Regions from separate parts of the Gluconobacter oxydans DSM 3504 genome, predicted to be linked through region 3. Evidence: predicted binding sites of a transcription regulator. Region 3 holds the regulator's gene; each other region holds the start of a gene.
The links. Region 3 encodes LexA, which represses DNA repair genes until DNA is damaged. Its sites were predicted from a motif close to TGTTCTANNTANGTTC; they were not measured.
Positions count from the first base shown of each region.

Region 1: GLS_RS04375 (putative DNA modification/repair radical SAM protein) is a predicted target of LexA. The motif match lies at 2,540-2,555, and genes of this name have one in related genera.
Region 2: uvrA (excinuclease ABC subunit UvrA) is a predicted target of LexA. The motif match lies at 2,917-2,932, and genes of this name have one in related genera.

Region 1 covers NZ_CP004373.1:975,049-982,050, forward strand. The annotation lists gene GLS_RS04370 (UdgX family uracil-DNA binding protein) at 1-1,306, opposite strand, end outside; gene GLS_RS04375 (putative DNA modification/repair radical SAM protein) at 1,303-2,535, opposite strand; gene GLS_RS04380 (flagellin N-terminal helical domain-containing protein) at 2,714-4,156, shown strand; gene GLS_RS04385 (flagellar biosynthesis regulator FlaF) at 4,300-4,722, shown strand; gene GLS_RS04390 (M1 family metallopeptidase) at 4,863-6,863, opposite strand; gene GLS_RS04395 (methylenetetrahydrofolate reductase) at 6,897-7,002, opposite strand, start outside.
Region 2 covers NZ_CP004373.1:1,084,110-1,091,111, forward strand. The annotation lists gene gyrA (DNA gyrase subunit A) at 1-842, shown strand, start outside; gene coaD (pantetheine-phosphate adenylyltransferase) at 823-1,353, shown strand; gene GLS_RS04895 (peptidylprolyl isomerase) at 1,385-1,870, shown strand; gene GLS_RS13345 (hypothetical protein) at 2,060-2,236, shown strand; gene ssb (single-stranded DNA-binding protein) at 2,332-2,901, opposite strand; gene uvrA (excinuclease ABC subunit UvrA) at 3,034-6,078, shown strand; gene GLS_RS04910 (hypothetical protein) at 6,111-6,650, opposite strand; gene trhO (oxygen-dependent tRNA uridine(34) hydroxylase TrhO) at 6,647-7,002, opposite strand, start outside.
Region 3 covers NZ_CP004373.1:2,755,757-2,762,758, forward strand. The annotation lists gene GLS_RS12245 (dipeptidase) at 1-450, shown strand, start outside; gene uvrC (excinuclease ABC subunit UvrC) at 765-2,702, shown strand; gene pgsA (CDP-diacylglycerol--glycerol-3-phosphate 3-phosphatidyltransferase) at 2,793-3,395, shown strand; gene GLS_RS12260 (hypothetical protein) at 3,498-4,103, shown strand; gene lexA (transcriptional repressor LexA) at 4,149-4,865, opposite strand; gene rpmG (50S ribosomal protein L33) at 5,171-5,338, shown strand; gene GLS_RS12275 (FtsB family cell division protein) at 5,422-5,751, opposite strand; gene eno (phosphopyruvate hydratase) at 5,893-7,002, opposite strand, start outside.

The DNA.
Region 1 (7,002 bases), 1.1 Mb from region 3:
CCGGCCCGTCCAGCGCCCGGAGTGCCGTGGCCCCCAGCGAAACAATGAGTTTCGGACGGATCAGCGCGATTTCCTGCTCCAGCCAAGGGCGGCAGGCCGCCACATGCCCTGCATCCGGGTTCTGATGGATGCGCCGGCGGCCCTGAAGACGGAAGCGGAAATGCTTGACGGCGTTCGTCAGATACAGCGCGCTGCGATCAACCCCTGCCTCTCCGAGTGCCGCGTGCAGAAGCTGTCCTGCCGGGCCGACGAAGGGACGCCCTGCCAGGTCTTCCTGATCGCCCGGCTGCTCTCCGACGACCATGATGCGCGCGTCTGCCGGCCCCTCTCCCACAACCGCCTGTGTCGCCGAGCAGTGCAGCGGACAGGCCGTGCAGGTCCGGACCTGCACGGCCAGATCCTCAAGATTTTCTGCCACATCCGGCATCGGTTCGGCCGGAAGCTGCTCACGGGCCCGCAGGCGCTCATGAAAGGCCGGGGCGGGCTGGAGTTCCTGTTCCGCCATCGTCCGCACGCGCGCCTCGGCTCCGGCGACGAGCTGCGGGATCAGGCGGGTTTCCGGCAGGTTCTTCCAGTAACGGCCGGGCATTTCGCGACGCATGGCCTTCGTGCGGACACGGGCCGGATTGAAGGTCGAGGCATAGTAGGTGTCCCACAGTTCCCCGAAACCGTCGTCCAGTTCCGGCTGCTCGCAGGGTTCCGGACTGCACACCAGCTCTTTTCCGTCCCAGCGGATCGATCCGCGCGGGGTGAGGATCATCCAGTCCATGTCCGTGAAGCGCTTCGAGAAGAATGGGGCGATACGTTCGAGAATATGATGCTGCGGCTCGAACCAGGCGAGGAACCGCCGCCTCTCGCCCTGCCCCTCGCCCTGTTGGACCGGTTCTTCCCGGAAGCGGAGGAAAGACGCCATCTTGTGGCAGTCCTCCCGGTTCTGCCGCACCATGATCCGCGCCCTGGCGATGTCGGCATCCGTCACCACTTCCAGCAGATGCGGATTGCCCTGCACCCGCCAGGCGATCCGGTAGGCCAGCGCGAACCGACCGGGATCGGAATGGCACAGAAGATCCCGCAGCAGCGCGATACAGGACGCCCGCAAGGTCACGGCTTTCACGACAGGCAGGGCCGTCAGCGCTTCCAGCCCGTCGCCATCATCGGTGATCTGGCCGAAAAGATCCCTCTCGCCACCCCGGATGCGCCAGTCGAGGGCTTCGGGCGGGACCGCGCGCTGCAAGGCCGCCCGTGCCATCTCACGCCAGGGTTCAAACGCGGCACTGTCCTCAAGCGTCAGGACATAACGCGTCACAGAAGGCTCATCTGCTGCGGCGCGGGGCTGAACAGGCTGCGCAGATCCTGCCGGTCGGTCAGGCGCGCGGGACTCCAGCCCGGCGTCTGCACGAACGGGCGCACCTTGCGGATGGACACGTTCAGCCGCGCCAGATCCTCCAGCCGCACCGCCTGATGCCGCCGTGCCTTGAGAATGGCCGCCACCGCCTTGACCCCCAACCCCGGCACCCGCAGCAGCATTTCCTTCGACGCCCGGTTCAGATCGACCGGAAACAGTGCCCGGTTGTCCAGCGCCCAGGCCAGCTTGGGGTCCAGCTCCAGATCGAGCATCCCGTCCGCACGACCGGCCGTCAGCTCCCCGAATGCAAATCCATAGAACCGGAACAGCCAGTCCGCCTGATAGAGCCGGTGTTCCCGCTGAAGCGGCGGGCTTTTCGCTGGCAACAAAGCAGAAGCGTCGGGAATGGGACTGAAAGCCGAATAATAGACCCGCCGCAGCCCGTAGGAGCCGTAAAGATTGGCGCTGCTGGCGAGAATATCCTGATCGGACGCCGCATCCGCCCCCACGATCATCTGGGTGCTCTGCCCCCCCGGCGAGAAGCGCTCCGCCCGGCGGCCGGTATGGCTGCGTTCTTTGCCTGCATCGATCTTCAGGCGCATTTCACCCATGGCCTGCCGGATACCGCCCGCCTTTTTCTGCGGTGCGTACTGCTCCAGACCGGCGACGGTCGGCATTTCCACATTGATCGACAGTCGGTCCGCATAACGCCCCGCCTCTTCCAGCAGGCGCAGCGAGGCATCGGGGATGGTCTTGAGATGGATATAGCCCCGGAACCCATGCTTCAGCCGCAGATCCCGTGCCACCTGCACGAGCTGTTCCATCGTGTGATCGGACGAGCGGATGATGCCCGAGGACAGGAACAGCCCTTCGATGCAGTTGCGCCGGTAGAACTCCAGCGTGAGCCACACGACCTCCTCCGGCGTGAAGCGGGCGCGCTCCACATTCGAGGACGAGCGGTTGATGCAGTAGGCGCAGTCATAGACGCAGAAATTGGTCAGCAGGATCTTGAGCAGCGACACGCAGCGCCCGTCTGGCGTGAACGCGTGGCAGATGCCGTTTCCCGTCGTGGACCCCAATCCGCCGCTTTTGGCCGAGTCCCTGCGCCCCGATCCGCTCGACGCGCAGGACGCATCGTATTTCGCCGCATCGGACAGAATCGCCAGGCGCTGGGAGAGGGATTTCTTCATTGCGTGTTCTTATTTCGTTCCAGAGTACGAAGCGCAATAAAAATCGTGAATTTAACCAGTTGTTTCCCAGTTTTCCGTTATTTCCGGAGGGCTTTTTTTAACGGTGCGGATTCAGCTTCCGTTAACCACTCCCCCCTATCCTGACTCCGCAAACCTGCACCGACGGAGAACAGATTCAATGTCATTGTCAATCAATACAAACACTGCGGCAATGGCCGCACTCCAGAGCCTCAACCAGACGACGGCTGACCTGACCAAGACCGAAAACGCGGTCTCCACGGGCAAGTCGGTCAACACGGCGTCCGACAACCCGGCGCTGTATTCCATTGCCCAGAACATGACCGCCCAGCTCTCGACCCTGTCCGGCGTCTCCACGGGCCTTCAGTTCTCCGCTCAGGTGCTGAACACGGCGACGACGGGTCTGTCGAGCATCTCGGCTTCCCTGCAGTCCCTGGCGACCACGATCGGCACGAACACCACGGGCGTCGACAACTCGACCCTGAACACCGCCATCACGCAGACCCTGGCTGCCATCGACTCCGCTGCCACGGGCTCCAAGTTCGAAGGCGTGAACCTGCTGTCCGGCCAGACGGGCAACGGCACGACCTACACGACCCTGTCCACCGCCATGGACTCCCAGGGCACGATGTTCACGCAGAACGGCTTCAACGTGACGTCCGCCGGTCTTGGCCTGTCCAACCTGAGCATGGACACGAAGGGCATGCAGGTTGCGCTCGGCACGACCACGCTGACCGATGCCGACAAGCTGACGTTCAGCAACACGACGGCTGCCGGCACGGGTACGGCCAGCGCCACGAACCCTGCCGTAACCTATGAGTTCGATGTCGACAGCGCTGGCACACAGACATCGGCCCTGGCGGCCCTGAACACCGCCTCCGGCGAAAGTTTCACGCTGAACTCGGATGGCACCCTGAAGGACGGTACAGCCGGAAACGTCACCTCCCAGACCACCGCTTCGGACGGCTCCATTACCTATAACCTTTCGAGCGGCAAGAGCGTCGTCCAGTCGAAGGACGGCAACGGCAACACTGTCTACACCGTCAACAAGGCATTCGACGCCAATGGAAACGTCACGTCGAAAGCCGTGATCTCCAATGTAAACACCGCTGCGGCAACAGGTCTGGACGATAGCACAACGGGAACATCCGCATCCCAGAAAATGGTCAAACAGGTCGACCTGCTGTCTGATGCCATGGAGTATCAGGGCTTCGGCGTTTCCCGTGACTCCAGCAACAACCTGACGGTCGCAGGCAACTCCATCGACACGTCTACTGCCTCCCTGGCAGCAACCGGCGTTGGCACCGGCACGGCCGTCACCGGCGCAGCCGTCGTCAGTGCCGTCGTTCAGGCTGCGATCTCCAGCGTGACGCGTACGGCTTCCGCAATCGGTTATTCCACCTCGACGATCTCCAACCTCCAGACCACGACGTCCAGCCTGTCCGACGCCCTGACGACGGGTGTTGGCGCCCTGACGGACGCCGATCTGGCCGCAGAGAGCGCCAAGCTGACCTCGCTTCAGACGAAGCAGCAGCTGGCCGTTCAGTCGCTGTCGATTGCGAACTCGCAGTCTTCCACCCTGCTCAGCCTCTTCCGCGGCTGATCAGGTTTCTGAAGGGTGCCGGTTTATCCGGCGCCCTTCAGGCCCAGACCTTCCCCTGCCCATAAGCAGGACTGCTTCAGAAGCCTGCTGCTTCATCCCGCAGCGGCTTTTGAAACAGTCTTTCCCGAAAGGAGTTTGCCTTCGTGACTTACGCATCCTCACAGTATCAGAAACAGTCCGGAAGCTACCTTTCTTCCCGGGAAGTCGAAGTCATGGCGTTCCGGCACGTCAATGCGCTGCTGACGCAGGCTTCCGATCACGAGGCAAAGGTTGCCGCTCTGGCGGCCAATCTGAAGCTCTGGAGCCTGCTGTCCCTGAGCGTCGAGCGGGTCGACTGCCCTCTGCCGCCTGTTCTGCGCGACGATCTGATCAAGGTCGGATCCTGGGCAATGCGTTATTCCAATTCCGCCTTCAACGCGCCGAAGGATCTGCAGCCGCTCATCGACATCAACAACGACATGATCGAAGGCCTGGCCGCAGCACCGGCGCCTCAGACCGTGGCACCCGCCATGGCCGGTGCCTATTCCACGGCCCCCACGAGATCCTCGCTGGAACTCGTTGGCTGAAATCCGGCAGGACTGTCTGGTCCTGCCATTTTCGGTTCTGATATGCTGTTTCAGGGCGCCGGCTCAGCCAGGCGCCCTTTTTCGTGCCCTGTTCGCGACAGGAGTGCGAGGCATTTTATGCCCCGCACTTTTCCGTAACCTCAGGGAGTGACGGCAATCCGGTTATCCGAACGGTCGATATCCGGGATGACGTGATCGGGGTCCAACGTGATGGCCTTGAGCCCGTCATGCACCGGAAGCGAGACAACGATGTCGCTGCCCTGACGCCAGGCTTCTGTCGGAATGCGGATTTCCTCGGATTTGCCATCCGCATACTCCGCCCGCAGCAGAACGGGAAGCGGAAGCGCACCGTAATTGCGGACCTGCACGGTCGCAGGCTTTCCGGCATCGTGATGGATATCGCCCAGCGCATAGTCGGGAGCGGCATTGGTGAAGTACCAGCCACGCCAGAACCAGCCCAGATCCTCACCGGCTTCGCTGCTCATCAGGCGGAAGAAGTCCGACGGGGACGGATGCTTGAATGACCATTCGGAAATATAGCGCCGGAAAGCCGCGTCGAACCGGACCGGGCCGAAGATCTGTTCACGCAACAGCTTCAAGCCATAGGCGCCTTTGAAATAGGTCACGCTGTGGCGGTATTTTTCGGACACGCTGTCTGCGGCCGTCATGAGCACGGGGGCATCCGGATCGGTCAGAACCGGGACAATGTCCTGCGCGGGGTTGCCGGTCTTGGGCGCGAATTCGGAATCACGCTTGGGGGCAAACTCGCCATTGTTGAAATGGTCGGACGCATAGACGTCGATGAACGTGTTGAAGCCTTCGTCCATGAAGGCGTTGCGACGCTCATCCGTGCCAACGATCATCGGGAACCAGCCATGGCCCAGTTCATGCGTCGTAATCCAGAACAGCTCCGGATCACGGTCGCTCATGCCGTCAAAAACAATGCCTGGATATTCCATGCCCGCGCCATGACCGCCCAGATTGACGGCGTTCGGCCAGGGATATTCGAACCACTGCGACGAGAAATACTCGATGGCGTGTTTGACGTAATCCGTTGAACGGTCCCAGCCATGCGGCCCGATCCCTTCACGCGGATAAACCGACATCGCAAGCCGGGGCACGGGATGATAGTTCGCCCAGGGCACGATCGGCGGCAGGTTGATCCGCGCGGCATCCCAGACGAACGCCGGGGAGGCCGCGAATGCCACGTCGCGCGTGTTGCGCATGGCGTAATGCCAGGTGACTTCGCCGCTCTGCTTCAGATGGCTTTTGGGGTCGGTAATATCATCGAGCGTACGGATCATGACACGCGCATCGCTCTGCGCGGCCTGTGCCAGACGGTTGCGCTCGACGGGGGTCAGGACCTGTTCGGGATTGAGCAGCGCACCGGAGCCCACAAGCGTGTAGTTCCACGGCACGGTGACGCTGTAATCGAAGCTGCCATATTCGAGGAAGAACTCCTGCCCCAGATAGGGCAGCGTGTTCCAGCCGCGGCGGTCATCATAAACGCTCAGGCGCGGATACCACTGCGCGACTTCATAGATATCGCCTTCGCGTGTCGGCGTAACAGCCGTGCGGCCACCCCACGGACCGGGCAATGTGTAGTGCCAGTCGATCTTCACGAAGGCCACGCCATGCGGGTCGATCGTACGGGGAAGCGTGAGCTGCATCCGGGTGTCGGAAATCAGGGGCGTGACGTCCACTTCGCGGCCGCCCTGCACGACCGAGACATGCTCGATCACCATGCCGTCGGTGTGGTTGCCGGCCAGATTGTGACTGGTGGCGACTGCACCGATCGCAGAGCGGGTATCGGCGCGGTAGATGTTCTGGTCGAGCTGGAGCCACAGAACGTCCAGCGCCTCGGGGCTGTTGTTGCTATAGGTCACGGTTTCGGAGCCGTGCAGGACATGGGCCTGTGTGTCGATCCGCGAATGGATGACGTAGTCCGTGCGGTTCTGCCAGTACTGCGGCCCCGGAAGACCCGACCCCGAACGATAGGCGTTCGGAGCATCGGGGAGGGTCAGGGGGGCGAAGACGGCTGCCGGATCGGCGAGGGTCTTCGCGGTAACGGTCTCGGGCAGCAGGGCAGCGGGAACGAGCACGCCTCCCAGCAGAGGAAGCAGAAAAAGGCGCACAGACATCCGGGGCGGACCCTCCGTTTCGGTGGTTCGATGTTACCCCGTTATAATATCGTCAAGCGCTCCCAGATAGGATGCCAGGTCAACTTTCAGGGGCATCAGATAGGCATTGTCGTTTTTCTCGCGAATGATGGTCAGCATC
Region 2 (7,002 bases), 1.2 Mb from region 3:
CTTCCGGCCTGATTGCCATGAAGCTGGATGAAGGAGATTCCCTCATCGGCGTGGCAACCTGCCGTGAAGGTCAGGACGTGTTCCTGGCGACGAAGAATGCGCGCTGCATCCGCTTCCAGATCACCGACGAGACGCTGCGCGTGTTCGCCGGTCGTGGCAGCACGGGCGTGCGCGGTATCCGTCTGGGCGAGGGCGATGCGGTCATCTCGCTGTGCATCCTCAATCACGTGGATGCCAGCGTCGAGGAACGTGCAGCCTATCTGCGGATGGCCAATGCCAAGCGCCGTGCCGAAAATGCCGCCCTGGACGACAGCGCCGAGGACGAAACCGTTTCCGGTGACGAAGAAACCGTCGAGATCACGGGCGACCTGACGCAGGAGCGTTTCGAGGAGCTGGAACAGCAGGAAGAAATCCTCCTGACCGTGACGGATGGCGGCTTCGGCCGTCGCTCTTCGGCCTATGATTACCGCGTGTCGGGCCGTGGCGGTCAGGGCATCACCAACATGACCTTCTCCGCAAACCGTCGTGGCAAGGAAGTAGTTGGCACGCTGCCGACACTTGATGGAACGGACGTCATGCTGGTGACGGATACGGGCCGTCTGATCCGCCTGCCGGTGTCGCAGGTCCGTGTCATGTCCCGTCAGGCCAGCGGCGTGACGCTGTTCCGCCTGAATGACACCGAGACCGTCATCTGCGTCTTCCCCGTTCTCGAAGACGACACAGAAGAGGGCGATACCGACGAAAGCTCCGAAGCCGGCGCCAAGGTGATTGGCGAAGCAGGTACCTCCGAGGCGGCTTCTGAAGCGCCCCCCGCTGGTGACGATGCTGCACCTGACGCCTGAGGCGCGGATGGATCCCCGTGTCGGGTTCTATCCCGGCACGTTCGATCCGGTCACGTTCGGGCATCTCGACATCATCCACAGGGCTTCGGCCCTGTTCGACCGGCTTCTGGTCGGCGTAGCGGTCAATGAAGGCAAGCAGCCGCTGCTGGATCTGAACGCGCGGCTTGTCGCTTTGCGGCATGAAGTGGACAAGTTGCCGCATGGCGACCGGATCGAGGTCGTCGGCTTTGATACGCTGCTGGTCGATGCCGTCCGTCAGGCGGGCGCAGGCACAGTTGTGCGCGGGCTGCGATCCGGCGGGGATTTCGACTATGAAAGCCAGCTTTCCGGCGCACTGCGTCGTCTGGCTCCGGAAATCGAGACGGTCTTTCTGCTGTCTTCTGAAGAACATCGCAGCACAGCCAGCAGGATTGTGAAGGAAATCGCGCGGCTGGGGGGCGATATTTCTCCCTTCGTCAGCGAAGATGTTGCACGTATCGTCTTGTCGAAACTGGGCCGAAGGCCGACATAAGAGCCTTCAATGATTTCTGGAAGGTTCCAAGATGTCCGATACTGCAGTGCCCGACGGCAACAAGCTGGTTTTCGAGCTCAAGACTGGCAAGGTCGTCATCGAGCTGCGCCCTGACCTGGCTCCGTTGGCGTGCGAGCGCCTCAAGCTCCTGGCCACCGAAGGGTTCTATAACGGCGTGGCATTCCACCGCGTGATCGAGGGCTTCATGGCCCAGGGTGGCGATCCGACGGGAACCGGCACGAGCGGCAGCTCCTATCCGGACCTCAAGGCCGAATTCACGGACAAGGCCAAGTTCGAGCGCGGCACGGTGGGCATGGCCCGCACGATGGCCCCGCACTCCGCCAACAGCCAGTTCTTCATCATGTTCGCTGACAGCCCGCATCTGAACGGTCAGTACACGATCGTCGGCAAGGTGATCGAAGGCATGGAATACGTGGACCAGATCAAGCGCGGTTCGGGCGCCGGCGGCGTGGTCAAGGACCCCGACACCATCATCAAGGCTTATGTCGAAGCCTGAGACCCGCTGAAAAGCAGGACTACGGGAAGGCCGGTGCAGAAATGCACCGGCCTTTTTTGTTGCCTTTTTCCCGGCGCGCGCACCATGCTCCGCTTCATAAGTCGCACTTATGAACAGATAGAAACATAAGATTTCACTCTCCTTTTCCAGAATCGTATGGTCATCACGATCAGAAAAGGAAGAATAACAATGATGATCAGAAAGAAAGCTCTGGTATTCGACGCAGTATTACTGTCCTGCGCTCTTGCCCTGTCCGCCTGCTCAGGCGGTGTTGCCAATGGAACCGATGGTCGAAGCCATTTCGCCAACACGGTTGCTGTGATGACGCCAGACCCGTCCAGTATTCCGGACCGCGCGGTCTTCTGAGACCCGGCCTGAGGGCTGATGGAAAAGCCCTGCCATGGCGGATGTCGGCTGACATCCGCCATTTTTTTTCTGTTACCCGGTTTCCCCTGACAGGATCAGAACGGGATTTCGTCGTCCAGATCGTTGTCCGGCGGGGCATCCCAGCCGCCATTGCTGCCACCCGAACGGTTGCCGCCACCAGCGTTCCCGCGGGATCCTCCCCCGAAACCGCCCGAGCCGCCACCTGAGCCGCCCCGGTTGCCACCGCCGAAGCCGCCACCGCCGCCATAGCCACCACCATTGTCAAAACCGCCGTCATCGCCGCCACCGCCGCGATTGCTGTCGATCAGCACCAGATCACCGCGGAAACGGTCGATCACGACTTCGGTCGTGTATTTTTCCTGGCCGGACTGGTCGGTCCATTTGCGGGTGCGGAGTTCGCCCTCGATGTAGACCTTGCGGCCCTTGCGCAGATAACGCTCGGCAACATCGGCCGTGCGCTCGTTGAAGATCACCACGCGATGCCACTCGGTGCGCTCCTTGCGCTCACCCGACTGCTTGTCGTTCCAGGTGTCGGACGTCGCAACAGTCAGGTTGACGATCTTCGCCCCCGACTGCGTGTTGCGGACTTCCGGATCCTTGCCCAGATTTCCGACCAGAATCACCTTATTGACGCTGCCTGCCATTCCCGTCCCAACCAATTTTCTCGAATTGTTCTTTTCATACGTGCGTAAGTCCCCATCTAATGGGGAACAATCCGACGCCATTCAAGCGCGTTTGATCTCACAACTACCTTTTCTCCATATTCCGGGGTCTCCGTGAGCTTTCCAGACAATCATTCGATCCGCGTCCGTGGGGCCCGCGCCCATAATCTCAAGAATATCGATGCCACGATCCCCCGTGATTCCCTGACGATCATCACGGGTCTCTCGGGCTCCGGAAAATCCTCCCTGGCCTTCGACACGATCTATGCCGAGGGCCAGCGGCGCTATGTGGAAAGCCTCTCCGCCTATGCCCGCCAGTTCCTCGAACTGATGGGCAAGCCGGATGTGGATTCCATCGAGGGTCTCTCCCCGGCCATCTCGATCGAGCAGAAAACCACGTCCAAGAACCCCCGCTCGACCGTGGGGACGATCACGGAAATCCATGACTACATGCGACTGCTCTGGGCGCGTGTCGGCATTCCATATTCTCCCGCGACCGGCCTGCCGATCGAGGCGCAGACCGTCAGCCAGATGGTGGACCGCGTCATGGCCATGCCGGACGGCATGCGCCTGATGCTGCTCGCCCCCGTCGTCCGGGATCGCAAGGGTGACTGCAAGCGCGAACTCGCCGAGCTGACGCGCAAGGGCTTCACCCGCGTGAAGATCGACGGCGAACTGTATGAAATCGCCGAAGCCCCGGAACTGAACCGCAAGACGCGTCATACCGTCGAAGTCGTGGTGGACCGGATTGTCGTCAAGGAAGGGATTGAATCCCGCCTGGCCGACAGTTTCGAGACCGCGCTCGAACTCTCCGATGGTCTGGCTTACGCGGAGGAAGTCAAACGCGCAGGCGAAAAGGAAGCCCCGGCGCATGTCGTGTTCTCGTCGCGCTTCGCCTGCCCCGTCTCCGGCTTCACGATCGAGGAGATCGAGCCGCGGCTGTTCTCCTTCAACGCCCCGATGGGCGCCTGCCCGGTCTGTGACGGCATCGGCACCGAAACCCATTTCGATGCGAACCTGATCGTCCCGGATGACAGCCTGACACTGGCCGAAGGCGCCATCGCTCCCTGGAAGGGAGCGAGCACGGACTGGTACGACCAGACGCTCGCCGCCCTCGCCCGCCATTGCGGCGACAACATGAATACACCCTGGAGCGAGCTTCAGCCCGAAACACGCGACCTCATCATCAACGGTTCGAAAGAGCCGATCGACATTCCCTACAGCGATGGCGGGAAGGTCCATATCATCACCAAGCCGTTCGAAGGCGTGCTGAAGAACCTGCGGCGCCGCATGGCCCAGACGGACAGCATGTGGGTGCGCGAGGAACTCTCCCGCTATCAGTCCGAAAAGCCGTGTCATGCCTGCCATGGTGCGCGCCTCAAGCCCGAAGCCCTGTGCGTGAAGGTCAAGGACCTCAACATCGCCGAAGCCTCGGACATGCCCATCCGCAAGGCGCTCGACTGGTTTTCCACCGTGGAAGCGACCCTCACGCCCCAGCGCGCCGAGATCGCCCGCCGCATCCTGCGCGAAATCACGGACCGCCTGCACTTTCTCGATGATGTCGGGCTGGACTACCTCACACTCTCTCGTGGTTCTGCCACCCTGTCCGGGGGCGAAAGCCAGCGCATCCGTCTGGCATCGCAGATCGGTTCTGGCCTGACCGGTGTGCTGTATGTGCTGGACGAGCCCTCCATCGGCCTGCACCAGCGCGACAATGAACGGCTGCTCGGCACGCTCGACCGCCTCAAGCGCCTCGGCAACACCGTTATCGTCGTCGAGCATGACGAGGACGCCATCCGTGCCGCCGATTACCTGATCGATATGGGACCGGGTGCGGGCAAGCTCGGCGGTGAAGTCATCGCCGTCGGCACCCCGGCCGAAGTCGCCAAAAATCCCAACAGCATCACCGGCGCCTATCTGTCAGGCCGCAAGGTCATTCCCGTCCCGACCGAACGCCGCAAGCCCAGCGGCATGCTGACCCTGCACGGCGCACGCGGCAACAACCTCAAGGATCTGACGGTCGATTTCCCGCTCGGCACCTTCATCGCCGTCACGGGCGTCTCAGGCGGCGGAAAGTCCACGCTGGTCATCGACACGCTGTATAAGGCACTCTCCCGCCAGCTCATGAAATCGAGCCAGACGCCGCTGCCCTATGACCGTCTGGAAGGCGTGGACAATCTCGACAAGATCATCGAGATCGACCAGTCCCCGATCGGCCGCACGCCACGTTCCAACCCTGCGACTTATACGGATCTGTTCGCCCCGATCCGCGACTGGTTCGCCGAACTGCCTGAGTCCAAGGCACGCGGCTACAAGCCGGGCCGATTCTCCTTCAACGTGAAGGGCGGCCGCTGCGAAGCCTGTCAGGGCGACGGCGTTCTCAAGATCGAGATGCACTTCCTGCCGGACGTGTATGTGACCTGCGACACCTGCAAAGGCGCGCGCTACAACCGCGAAACGCTGGACGTGAAGTTTCGTGGCAAGTCCATCGCAGACGTGCTGTCCATGACCGTGGACGAGGCCCTGCCGTTCTTCCAGGCTGCTCCCAAGATCCGCGACCGTCTGGCCATCCTCCAACAGGTCGGACTGGGTTATGTCGCCCTCGGCCAGCAGGCCACCACGCTTTCGGGCGGTGAGGCCCAGCGCGTCAAGCTCTCGAAGGAACTGGCCAAACGCGCCACCGGCCGCACAGTCTATATCCTCGATGAGCCCACGACCGGCCTGCACACCGAAGACGTCCGCAAACTGCTTGAAGTGCTCCACACCCTCGTCGATCAGGGCAACACGGTTCTGGTGATCGAGCATAATCTGGAAGTCATCAAGACGGCCGACTGGCTGATCGATATCGGCCCCGAAGGCGGCGACGGCGGCGGTCAGGTCGTCGCGGCCGGAACACCGGAAGACATCGCTGCGTGCAAGGCCAGCCATACCGGCCGCTTCCTGGCCCCGCTGCTGGACGCACCGGGCGCAAGACAGCCCCGCAAGGTCACGGCCACCAAAATCACACAGGCCATGCTCGCCGCCAGTCTGCCACCACCGAAGGCCGAACGCACAGCCGCGAAAAAGGCAAAGGCTGCCAAGGACAAGGCAGCCGAAAAAGCTACCGAAAAGAAACCCAGAGGCCGCCCCGCCGGCTCTCGCAATAAGACCAAAGCCTGAACCCGGTCTTGTCCTGAAGAGTCAGTCTCTCTTCAGGACAAGAACCCCAGAACATAAGCCAGCCCGAACACCACCAGAACCGTACCGTTGAACAGGGCATGGCACAGAGCTGTCGTCCAGAAAGGACTGATCCCCACATTCTTCTCGGCAGTCAGGAAACAGAAATAGAAACAGCTTCCGCTCACCAGCCCGGTACAGAGCGCAGTCAGGGCACTCCGTCCAAAATCACCGCCATAATGCCCGTAGGCAAATGGCCCCACGCAGGCGAGCCACGCCACAAACGGCGTCCCAGACCGCTGCCCCAGCACCTTCCGCACCACCACGATTGGCAACCAGAAGTGCATAAAAGTTTCCATGATGGGTGCGAACACAACACCCGCCACGGCCAGCACGACAACGCCATGCTTCCACGTTGCGGTGGTTCCCCCAAACCCCGCTGCATCAATCAGAAGATGCAGCGGGATGGCGATCAGGACATTGATCAGCGCATAGCGCCCCGCAATCTGGAACATCCGCCGGGCCACATCCGGCCGCTGCGAAACATCCTCAGCGACCGGCGAGACCGCCGTCACTTCTGGCGGACGCCCAGATGCCCGGCCCGCCGCGCCTGTGCCAGCGCTTCCTGACGCTCACGCTCGGCATAACGGCGACGCTGCTCTTCCGTGCGCTCGTTATGGCAATGCGGGCACGACACACCCTGCACGAACAGTGGCGAGGCCTTGTCCTTTTCATTCAGCGGCCGACGGCAGGCATGGCAGACATCATGCGTGCCGATCTCCAGTCCGTGCTTCACTGAAACACGCTGGTCGAACACGAAGCACTCGCCTTCCCACAGGCTTTCTTCTTCTGGCACGGTCTCCAGATATTTCAGGATGCCGCCCTTGAGGTGATAGACCTCGTCCACACCCTCAGCCCGCGCAAAGG
Region 3 (7,002 bases):
GATGTGTCGCATGCAGCGAAGTCGACCATGATGCAGGCCACCGAAGTCTCGAGCACGCCGGTTTTCGCCAGCCATTCCTGTGCCCGCGCCCTGTGCGATCATCCGCGCAATCTGGATGACGAGCAGCTTGACCGCCTGAAAGAGACAGGCGGGCTGATCCAGGTGACGGCCATGGGATCGTTCCTGAAAAAAGGCGGGGGCGGTACGGTCGAGGATCTGGTGCGGCATGTCTCGTACATCGCGGATCGGATCGGGGTAGAGCACGTAGGCATCTCGTCCGATTTCGATGGCGGGGGTGGGATTCCGGGCTGGAAGGACGCAACCGAGACCGCGAACGTGACCCGCGCGCTTCAGGCGGCAGGATTCAGCGACGCGGATATTTCTGCCATCTGGGGTGGTAACATGCTGCGTCTTCTGGAGACGGCCGAGCGGGCTGCAGAGAAGGCCTGAGAGCGGGGTCTTCACACGCTTTCGGGACCGACCGATAGAACAGAACATGATCATGGGCGGCGAAAAGGGAGCCAGTTCGTCCACCATGGTCGGAAGAGATGTTCTTCGGGAGCTTCCCGCTCCTTTCCGTCCCGCAGATCGAAGCTGACGGGAAAGATCGGAAAGCAAGATGCAAGTGTTTTCAATGACTTGCAAAACATGATTAAAAATTGGGCAATCTGATGGCAGGTCTGGCAAACCGGGGCTTTCATGATTCTGTCACGGAGCAGCCCACAGACTTTTCCACAGGTTCAGTGGATGACTGAAGAAGCTGAATGACCGACCTTCCTCCGCACAGTTCCGACCATCCTGCCGATCAGGGTGAACCCCTTGTTCCTGCGGAAAAAAAGCAGGGCGTGGAGGCCATCCGTGAGGCCCTGAAGACCATTCCCTACAGCCCTGGCGTGTATCGCATGCTGAGCGAGAAGGGAGAGGTTCTGTATGTCGGCAAGGCGCTGAGTCTGAAGAAGCGCGTGTCGTCCTATACCCGCATCAACCAGTTGCCGGAGCGGCTGCGGCGGATGGTGTCGATGACGGTATCGATGGAAATCGTCATCACACGAACGGAAGCGGACGCCCTGCTTCTGGAAGCCAACTACATCAAGCGGATGAAGCCCCGCTTCAACATCCTGCTGCGCGACGACAAGAGCTATCCGTGGCTTATGCTGACCGAGAGCCATGAGTTTCCCCAGATCACCAAGCAGCGTGGCAAACCGGTCAAGGGTGCGACCTACTGGGGACCGTTCGCGAATGCCTGGGCGGTCAATCAGACGCTGAATCTGGTGCAGCGCAGCTTTCTGCTCCGGTCCTGCTCGGATGCGGTCCTGAACAGCAGGACGCGCCCCTGCCTGCTGTACCAGATCAAGCGCTGCTCGGCGCCTTGTGTGGACCGGATTTCCAAAGAGGATTACGCCGAGCTGGTCAGCGAGGCGCGGCAGTTCCTTTCCGGGCATAGCACGGAACTGCAGCAGCGTCTGGTGGCCGAAATGGAGCAGGCCTCGCAGGAAATGAACTACGAGCGGGCCGCGTCGATCCGGGACAGGATCCGGGGTTTTGCCAGCATTCAGGGCTCGAGCACGATCAACCCGACCTCGATCAACGATGCGGACATCATGACCATCTGGCAGGAAGCCGGTCAGAGCTGCATCCAGGTCTTCTTCATCCGTGGCAGCCGCAATAACGGCAACCGGGCATTCTACCCGGCCCATGCGGAAGAAGAGACCGCGGCAGACGTGCTGTCGGCGTTCATGATCCAGTTCTATGACAACAAGCCGCCGCCGCCTTCCATTCTTGTGAACTGCGAACTGCCCGAACTGAAGCTCGTCGAGGAAGCACTCAGCATCCGCCGGGGGCAGAAGGTCGAGATCCTGAGGCCCCAGCGGGGCGAGAAGAAAGACGTTGTCGAGCATGCCGCACTGAATGCGCGTGAGGCGCTGGAGCGGAAGCTGGCCGAGAATACCGGGCAGCGCAAACTGCTCGAGGGTGTGGCGGAAGTCTTTGGCCTGCCGGAAATCCCCCAGCGGATTGAGACCTATGACAACTCGCACATCATGGGGCAGGCCCCTTATGGCGTGATGGTCGTGGGCGGCCCGGAAGGGTTCAACAAGCGCGCCTATCGCAAATACGCCATCAAGGGGCCTGTCACGCCAGGCGATGATTTCGGCATGATGCGGGAAGTCATGGAACGGCGGTTCGGACACCGCCCTGAAAACGGGGAGCGACCGGAAGACTGGCCGGATCTGCTGCTGATCGATGGCGGCCTCGGGCAGTTCAACGCGGTACGGGCCGTTCTGGCGGATCTGGGCGTGACAGGAATCCCGATTGTCGCCATCGCCAAGGGACCGGATCGTGACGCAGGGCGGGAGTGGTTCTTCACGGAAACGAAGCCGCCATTCCAGCTCCCGCCGCGGGATCCGGTTCTGTATTACCTGCAGCGGTTACGTGACGAGGCGCACAGATTCGCCATCACAACCCATCGGGCAGGGCGCTCCAAGGGACTGCGCAGTTCGGAGCTGGATCACGTTCCGGGAATCGGGGCGGCGCGGAAAAAAGCCCTGCTCAACCATTTCGGCTCGGCGAAATCCGTCAGGCAGGCGAGCCTTGAGGAACTTGAGAACGCGCCGGGGATCAGCTCGAGTACGGCAACCGCCATCTACGGGCATTTTCATCCGGAATGGGTCCAGAAGACATCGGCCGATAATCGCAGCCATTAAGCCACACGTCGGAATTTACACGAAAAATACATCTTTTACGGGCATATTGGCGCATACCGGAGAGACGGAAACTGTTCTAGACTGACTGCGATGCTGACAGATCTGCCAAACATCCTGACACTGCTGCGTATCGCGTCCATTCCTGTACTGGTCGTGCTGCTCTCCGTGCATTCGCCGACTGCAAACGTGATTGCGTGCGCGGTCTACACTGCCGCGTGCATCACGGACTATCTGGACGGGGCGCTTGCACGCCGCTGGCACCAGCTTTCGGAGCTGGGCCGGATGATGGATCCGATTGCGGACAAGCTGCTGGTAGGGTCGCTTCTACTGGCTCTGGCGGGGCTGACGCACCTCCCGGTTTTCTCACTTTATGCCGGGATCATCATCATGGTCCGGGAAATCCTGGTCAGTGGCCTTCGGGAATACATGGCCTCGCAGCGGGAAACGCTGCCCTCCACCCGCCTGGCGAAATGGAAAACCGGAATCCAGATGGTGGCGATCGGGTTTCTGATCGGTGGGGACGGGGCGGCAGGAATGCTGGGTCTCTCTTTCCTGCCTGCCACCCTGATCGGCGGAATTCTTCTCTGGTTCTCGGTCATTCCGACCGTCATCAGCGGCTGGGGTTATCTGACTGCCGGGCTCACCCGCATCATGGCGGGACAATCCCGCAAGTCATCCAAGATCAGCTTCTGACACCAGTCTCTGGTAGAATTATGGATGTCTTTGACTGTCTTCATCTGGCGCTCCGTTACAAGGACCGCTAAAGGTCATTTATTGACCTTGTGGGAGTAAGAAATGCGGAAGGCCGCTCTGCTGGCACTACCTCTCGCTCTGAGCGGCTGTTCAGGCATGGGCAAGTATATCCGTGACACCATGGTGTGGACGGCGCTCGACAACCCCAATGGTCCACACGGCGACAGTGAGAATATTCACCGTGCCCGTGGCGAGAAATACGCTGAAACCCCGATTTTCCCTGAAGGCGGCAATATCTGGCCTGGTGCCCCACAGCCCCTTCCGACCCTCAAGGACGTCGAAAACCCCGACAGCACGTTCAGTCATGCCCTCGGAGACCCGGCAACCTATTTCGGCGGCGCAGCTCTCGACGAGAATTTCATGGGTGGCATTGGCAGCAAGGGCGCTCTGGGCGCTTCCGGCCAGCAGCTCATGCAGGGGCAGAGCATGTCGGTCGGCGAAAGCGCCGATACCCATCAGGGTGTGAGCCGGGACCGCAGCCATGTCATTCCGACATTGCCATCCTCGGTCCCCGATAGCGCTACCCGTTTCCTGAACAAGAATCCAAGCAAGACCATCGTCATTCCGAATGGTGACGGCACGAGCACGCTGATTGCGCCAGATGGCAGCGTGAAAGTCGTACGCGGCACCCCCGCTGCGCCGCAATAACAGGGTTTCTGACGGCTCCTGAAGCCGTCAGCAGTAACCCTGGTTTCAGTACTGCCGGAAAAGCGCGACCAGACGGCCCTGAATATGGACGCGCTCCGCCGGGAAGATGCGGGTTTCGTAGTCCCTGTTGGCCGCTTCCAGCGCAATCATCGATCCGCGACGACGCAGCTTCTTGAGCGTCACTTCCTGCTCGTCGATCAGGGCGACGATGATCTGTCCGTTTTCCGCAGTTTCGCGTCGCCGGATGATGGCGATGTCACCATCCAGAATGCCCGCTTCGATCATCGAATCACCCGCAACCGTCAGGGCATAATGCTCGCCGGTACCCAGAAGCGAGACCGGCACGTCAATCCGGTCGCTGTCATCCTGCATGGCCTCGATCGGGAGGCCGGCTGCAATACGTCCATAGAGCGGGATGCTGACAGTCTGGCGGTCGTTGGCGACGCTGGCTTCTGAGAACGCACCCTCAAGACCCGTCTGTCCCTGGTTGAGAACAGCCGGGACGAACGCGGTCCCCGTGCCGGTAGCGGCCGGTGCCTCGGTTCCCATGTGTGGCAGACGCAGCACTTCGAGCGCACGGGCACGATGATGGTGACGACGCAGAAAGCCGCGTTCTTCCAGAGCGGAAATCAGCCGATGGATGCCAGACTTTGAGCGAAGCTCAAGAGCATCCTTCATTTCATCGAAAGAAGGGGAATAGCCCGTCCGGCGAAGATGGTCGTCGATATATAGCAAAAGCTGGTGCTGCTTGCGGGTCAGCATACAGGCGCTCCCATGCGCCTCGGCGGAGGCAGGTCGGAAAACAAGGTGCAGAATGAAAGCCATCCCGCATTTGTTCCTTATAGGTTCCTGTCTGTTGCCTCACAAGCGAAAGAGAGGGGCTCACACGATGGCCTGATAAGATTCCTTCAGGCTGAAAGTCCCTGAAAGCGCAGGAAAACCCCGAAATTATACGTCAGGGCCTTGACCTGCGGACCACAAATCAGCATGGTGCGCCCAATCTAGAGATCAACATGCTGCATCGACACCTTCGAGCGGCATCAGTATGGCGAAAGCCCGAGGGTATCATGGGAAAGAGCAACGTTATTCAGATCCGGCTCGTTTCGTCCGCCGAAACCGGCTACTTCTACGTCACGAAGAAGAATGCCCGTTCCGCTACGGGAAAGATGGAAGTGCGCAAGTACGACCCGGTTGCACGCAAGCACGTCGTGTTCCGCGAAGCCAAGATCAAGTAAGACTGTTTCGACAGTCTTCATGAAAAAAGCGGCCTTCTGGCCGCTTTTTTTGTATCTGCAGAACCGGATTTCCTAGCCGCTGCTCAGAACAGCTTGTCGTGAGGACCGTAAGGGACAACCAGATCACCGCTGCGCGTCAGGTTCATCGTGGCACGGGCCCGCTCATCCAGCATATCGGCGTCCAGCGCCTTTTCCTTGAGAGCAACGACACGCCGACGCCAGACATTCTGCTCGTCGTCGGCATCCTGCCGAGCCTGAAGGGCATCCTTCTGAAGCTGCATCTGTTCCTGATAGGCGTGAATACCGTGAGCGCCGTGAAGGGCGTTCCATCCGAAATAAGCCGTCAGGGACAGGAAGAAAGCTGGGGGAGCAACGGCGCGGACACCACGCTTGATGAGCCGGATCAGTGTCACGTCGTGAGAACTCCGTTCTGAGGGACTACTTCAGTTTATATCAGTCAATCGTGACCAGACAATGAAGGATGCGAGGATCTTTCACGTCCGGACCTGAAAAAACGGCCCCGTTCCCGAAGGACATGAGGCCGTTGTGCAATCTCAGGAGTTCTTGAGAATGCTGCGGCCGGCATAGCGCGCGGCGCTGCCGAGCTGCTGCTCGATCCGGATGAGCTGATTGTACTTCGCCGTGCGGTCCGAGCGGGAAAGGGAGCCCGTCTTGATCTGTCCACAGTTCGTGGCGACGGCGAGGTCGGCAATCACGGAATCTTCCGTCTCGCCCGAGCGATGGCTCATGACGCAGGCGTAACCGGCCTTATGTGCGGTTTCGACAGCTTCGAGCGTCTCGGTCAGCGTGCCGATCTGGTTAACCTTGACGAGCAGGGCGTTACCCGTGCCGGCCTTGATGCCACGGCGCAGGCGCTCGGGGTTGGTTACGAACAGATCGTCGCCAACAAGCTGAAGCTTCTTGCCCAGACGGGTCGTAAGCTCTGCCCAGCCTTCCCAGTCGTCTTCCGCCAGACCGTCCTCGATGGAGACGATCGGGTAACGGTTGGCCAGATCCTCAAGGTAGGAAATCATGCCCGAAGCATCGAATTCCTTGCCTTCACCCTTCAGGTTGTACCGGCCATCCGCATAGAACTCCGTGGCAGCACAGTCGAGCGCGAAGGTCACATCCTCACCAAGCTTGTAGCCCGCAGCCTCAACGGATTTTGCAATAAATCCAAGAGCTTCGTCAGCAGACTTCAGGTTCGGTGCGAAGCCGCCTTCATCGCCGACATTGGTGTTGTACCCGGCTTCGGACAGACCTTTCTTCAGGCGCGCAAAGATTTCCGAGCCCATACGGATGGCATCCGCGACCGTCGGAGCACCGACTGGCTGGATCATGAATTCCTGGATGTCGATCGGATTGTCGGCATGCTCGCCGCCATTGACGATGTTCATCATCGGCACCGGCAGGAGATGGGCATAGGCGCCACCGACATAGCGGTACAGCGGCAGCTCCAGTTCCTCGGCCGTGGCCTTGGCGACTGCAAGGGAAACGCCCAGGATGGCATTTGCACCCAGACGGGATTTGTTAGGGGTCCCGTCCAGATCGATCATCGCGTTGTCGATGGCGATCTGATCTTCCGATTCGGCGCCCTGGAGCACTTCGAGGATGTCGTTTTCAACGTGGCTGCAGGCCTTCAGGACGCCCTTGCCTCCGTAGCG